DNA from 2 places in the Brevundimonas sp. FG128 genome. Region 1 is predicted to be linked to the other one. Evidence: predicted binding sites of a transcription regulator. Region 1 holds the regulator's gene; the other holds the start of a gene.
What was found. Region 1 encodes LexA, which represses DNA repair genes until DNA is damaged. Its sites were predicted from a motif close to ATGTTCNCNANNTGTTCT; they were not measured.

Region 1 (2,199 bases):
TGGGGCGTCGATCTGATGCTGGCGATCGGAACCTGGACGGCGGGGCTGCCGGGGGCGGTGCGGACGGTGGCCAGTGCGCCGGACTATGTCCTGCCGATCGCCTTCCTGGGGGTGCTGTTCGTCTGTGTGTGGCAGGGACGACTGAGGTGGCTGGGCCTGCCGCTGGCGGCGGCGGTGCTGGTCTGGCCGCGCGCGCCGACGCCGGATCTGTGGATTGGAGACGGGGGGACAAACGCCGCATTTCATCGCGAGAAGGCGGCGGTTGTCGTCAGGCCCGGCGTCCGAGAGTTCGCTGTCGATCTGTGGTCGCGGCGGCGCGGCCTGACCATGACGGATCGGCCGGAGACGGGCTGGGCCTGCGACCGCTTTTCTTGTCGGCCAGAGTCTAACCAGGGACCTGTCGCGATCTGGTGGGGACGCAAGGCTCCCGGTCCAGACCAGATGAAGGCCCTATGCCGCGCGGCGCCCGTCATCAGCGTGCGCGCGGTCCTCACATCGATTCCAAGCGCTTGTCAGGAACGCCTGGTGCTCGACGGCATCGATTTCACCAGAGGCGGCGCGGTTGAGTTATGGCGTGATAGTCCGTCTGAAACGGGCCGATGGCGCGCCGTCTGGACGGCCGACGTGCGGGGCGACCGCCCCTGGGCACGCCAGCCGAACCCGGACGTCAGTGATAGCGGCGCATGAGGCCGACCAGCTTGCCCTGAACGGCGACCTGATCCGACCCGTAGATCTTGGTTTCGTAGTTGCGGTTGGCGGGCTCCAGCGCGATGGAGGCGCCCTTCTTGCGAAGCCGCTTCAGCGTCGCGTGTTCGCCTTCGACCAGCGCCACGACGATCTCGCCCGAGGAGGCGTTGTCGGTCGATTTGATGACCACCATGTCGCCGTTCAGAATGCCCGCCTCGATCATCGAATCGCCTTCGATCTCAAGCAGGTAGTGTTCGCCCGAGCCCAGCATGGATTCAGGAACGGGATAGCGCGCCGTCTCGTGCTCGATGGCGTCGATCGGCGTGCCGGCGGCGATCTTGCCCATCAACGGCAGCTCTCGGGTGTCATTGGCCGCAAGCGGCGCCAGGGCGCGTCCGCCGCCGCCTTCGATCACGTCAGGCTTGAACCCGGCCCGGCCGCGCGGCGCGCCAGCCGTGGCCTGTTCGGGCAGTTTGGTGACTTCCAGGGCGCGGGCGCGGTGGGCGAGGCGGCGGATGAAGCCGCGCTCCTCCAGCGCCGTTATCAGCCGGTGAATGCCCGACTTGGACGCCAGGTCCAGCGCCTCCTTCATCTCGTCGAAGGAGGGGGAGACGCCTGTCTCCTGAATCCGTTCGTGGATGAACATCAGCAGTTCGTGCTGCTTGCGCGTGAGCATCGCCAGGCCCTCATGCGCCCGCCGACGAATCGGAACGGGCCGTGAACATTTGTCGATGTTCTGTAAGTGTTCCTTCCTAATGTCAACTTAACAGCGCCCTTGGGACGCCGCGTGACGCGAGCAAGTCGATCAGGCCGCCAGCAGTTGTCGCGTCGCCGCCTCAACATCGGCTTGTCGCATCAGGCTCTCGCCGACCAGAATGGCCTGGGCATGGGCGGCCGAAACGCGCTCGACATCGTCGGGCGTGAAGATGCCGCTTTCGGCGACGAGCAGGGCGCGGACAGGGCTAAGCATCGACAGGCGCTCGGTCACCTCCAGATCGACCTCAAAGGTGCGCAGCGAGCGGTTATTGACCCCCACCAGATCGCCGCCCAGCGCACAGGCGCGCGCCATTTCCTCTTCGTCGTGGGTCTCGATCAGGGCGTCCATGCCCAGGCGCTCGGCCTCGGACAGCAGCTCGGCGGCCAGCCGATCATCGACCATGGCCAGGATGATCAGGATGCAGTCGGCGCCCAGGGCGCGGCTTTCGGCGACCTGCCAGGGATCGACCAGGAAATCCTTGCGCAGGCAGGGCAGGGCGACCGCGTCACGCGCCTGGCCCAGATAGGCGTCATCGCCCTGGAAGCTGGGACCGTCGGTCAAGACCGAGAGGCAGGCCGCGCCGCCCGCCTGGTAAGCACGCGCCAGGGCCGGCGGGTCGAAGTCGGGCCGGATCAGCCCCTTGGATGGACTGGCCTTCTTGATCTCGGCGATCAGGGCGGGACGGCCGGTCTCTTCTACCACATGCTCAAGGGCGGCGCGGAAACCACGGGGAGCCGAAGCGGTGCGGGCCAGCG
Region 2 (2,199 bases), 260 kb from region 1:
GCGCGCAGCCCGTTACGTCCAGCGCCAACCCGTCCGGCCCGTCGGTCGCCGCCATTGGGGTGAAACGCCCGAAATCCAGCAACACCCGTTTCAACAGGGCCGCATCCGCCTCGGGCCGGTGCGCCACCACCCGGATGTCCGGCGCCCGCGCCCGCGCGTCGGCCAGGGTCATGCCCGGCGACAGACCCAGCGCCAACGCCAACGCATTCGCCGCCGCCAGACGCAGCGCCCCCTTCACCTTCTCCACCAGCACGGTCTCCGGCTCAGCCGTAGCGTCGGAGCGCCCCTCCGCCCGCCTCAGCCGATCCGTCGGCAGCAGGGGAAACCAGACCGCCAGGTAGCGCCGGTCGTTGCGACTGTTGATGTTCGGCATTCCGCCCGCCCTGTTCGAAGACTCCGCGCTCACGATCCCACTCCATCATCCAGGCGTTCGGCTGCGCGCCCAGCCGATGCCGCAACAGTTCGACCGCATAGGTCGGATGACCGGGCGCCTCCGCCTCCAGCGCCCGTGACAAAGCCCCCCTGACCCGCCACCGGGTCTCGGCCGCGCTGGGCTGGGGCTGGGCCGCCAACCGTGTCAGGATCGCCGTCGCTCGTCCCTGCCCCGCCGCCATCGACAGACGCCGCGTGGCGGTCAGGCTCAGCACCTTGCTTTCGCCCCAGGCCGTCAGCAGCACCGCCCCCACGGCCCCGCAGGACAGGGCCTCCTCGCCCGCCGCCAGCAGGTCCTTCATCTCCTTGACCCGCACCAACACGATCCGCCCGGGATCCAGCCCAAGTTCACGCAGGCCTGGCCCATGGATCTGTCCCGTCTCCAGCCCCGCCATGGCCTGGACGCCCCACACCACAGGCCGATCTCCTGCCGCTCGCTGAACCAGCCCCAGGGCGAACCCCAGGGCCGCTGTCGCATCGGGCGTGGTCGCGGCGTAGATCTCGTGCAGCGCATGGGTCGCCAGCCCGCCGACATGCCGATCCGCCGCCTCGCAACCCAGCTCGAAACGCGCGTCGTCGACCGGATGGCCGTCGGCCTCCAGGGTTCTGAGATGCTGGCGAAGGGCTTCAAGATCGCGGCCGGACCGCACAATAGTTCTCCTTTTGTTCTCTTATATGCCGCCTCCACCGGGTGAGGAGTCAAGCGGAGTCCCAGCTTGGCCATGGGAATTTATTCCGCGCCGGCCGGGCGCCGCGCATATCGGAAATACTTGACTTTGACGCAGGGGCTTCTATATCGCCACCAGCCTCGGGACAGGTCTGCGATCCGCGCCGCCCGCTCGCCCAAAGAGGGGCGGTTCCGTTGCTGCTATGCACGCAGACGCTTTCCACCCCAAGGATTCATGACCGAATTTTCCCAACTGGGCCTCTCGCCCACGACCCTGCAGGCCGTCGCCGACACCGGCTACACGACCGCCACCCCCATTCAGGAACAGGCGATCCCTGTCGCCCTCGCCGGCCGCGACGTGCTGGGCATCGCCCAGACCGGCACCGGCAAGACGGCCGCCTTCACCCTGCCCCTGGTCGAACGCCTGGCCTCCGGCCGCGCCCGCGCCCGCATGCCGCGCGCCATCGTCCTGGCCCCGACCCGTGAACTGGCCGACCAGGTCGCCGAAAGCTTCGCCAAATACGCCAAGGGCACCAAGCTGAGCTGGGTCCTGCTGATCGGCGGCGTCTCCATGGGCGACCAGGTCGCGGCGCTGAACAAGGGCGTCGATGTCCTGATCGCCACACCGGGCCGGCTGCTCGACCTGTTCGAACGCGGCAAGATGCTGCTGACCGGCGTCGAGATCATGGTCGTGGACGAGGCCGACCGCATGCTCGACATGGGCTTCATCCCCGACATCGAGCGCATCTTCAAACTGACGCCGCCGCGTCGCCAGACCTTGTTCTTCTCGGCCACCATGCCGCCCGAGATCACCCGCCTGACGACCGCCTTCCTCAAGGATCCGACCCGGATCGAGGCCTCGCGTCCGGCGATGACCGCCGACACCATCACCCAGTACGTCGTCCGCATTCCGACCTCGGACCCCAAGGCCAAGCGCACCGCCCTGCGCGCCCTGGTCGGCCGTGAGGACGTGCGCAACGGCATCGTCTTCTGCAACCGCAAATCGGAAGTCGACATCGTCGCCAAGTCGCTGAAGCAGCACGGCTTCGACGCCGCGCCGATCCACGGCGACCTGGACCAGTCGCACCGGATGAAGACCC

Region 2: ACODSC_RS05990 (ImuA family protein) is a predicted target of LexA. The motif match lies at 1,085-1,102, and genes of this name have one in related genera.

Annotation. Positions count from the first base shown of each region.
Region 1 is NZ_JBMDKP010000002.1:51,954-54,152, forward strand. Features, by position in the region: gene ACODSC_RS04645 (ComEC/Rec2 family competence protein) at 1-687, shown strand, start outside; gene lexA (transcriptional repressor LexA) at 668-1,363, opposite strand; gene trpC (indole-3-glycerol phosphate synthase TrpC) at 1,493-2,199, opposite strand, start outside.
Region 2 is NZ_JBMDKP010000002.1:312,682-314,880, forward strand. Features, by position in the region: gene ACODSC_RS05985 (Y-family DNA polymerase) at 1-373, opposite strand, end outside; gene ACODSC_RS05990 (ImuA family protein) at 264-1,082, opposite strand; gene ACODSC_RS05995 (DEAD/DEAH box helicase) at 1,335-2,199, shown strand, end outside.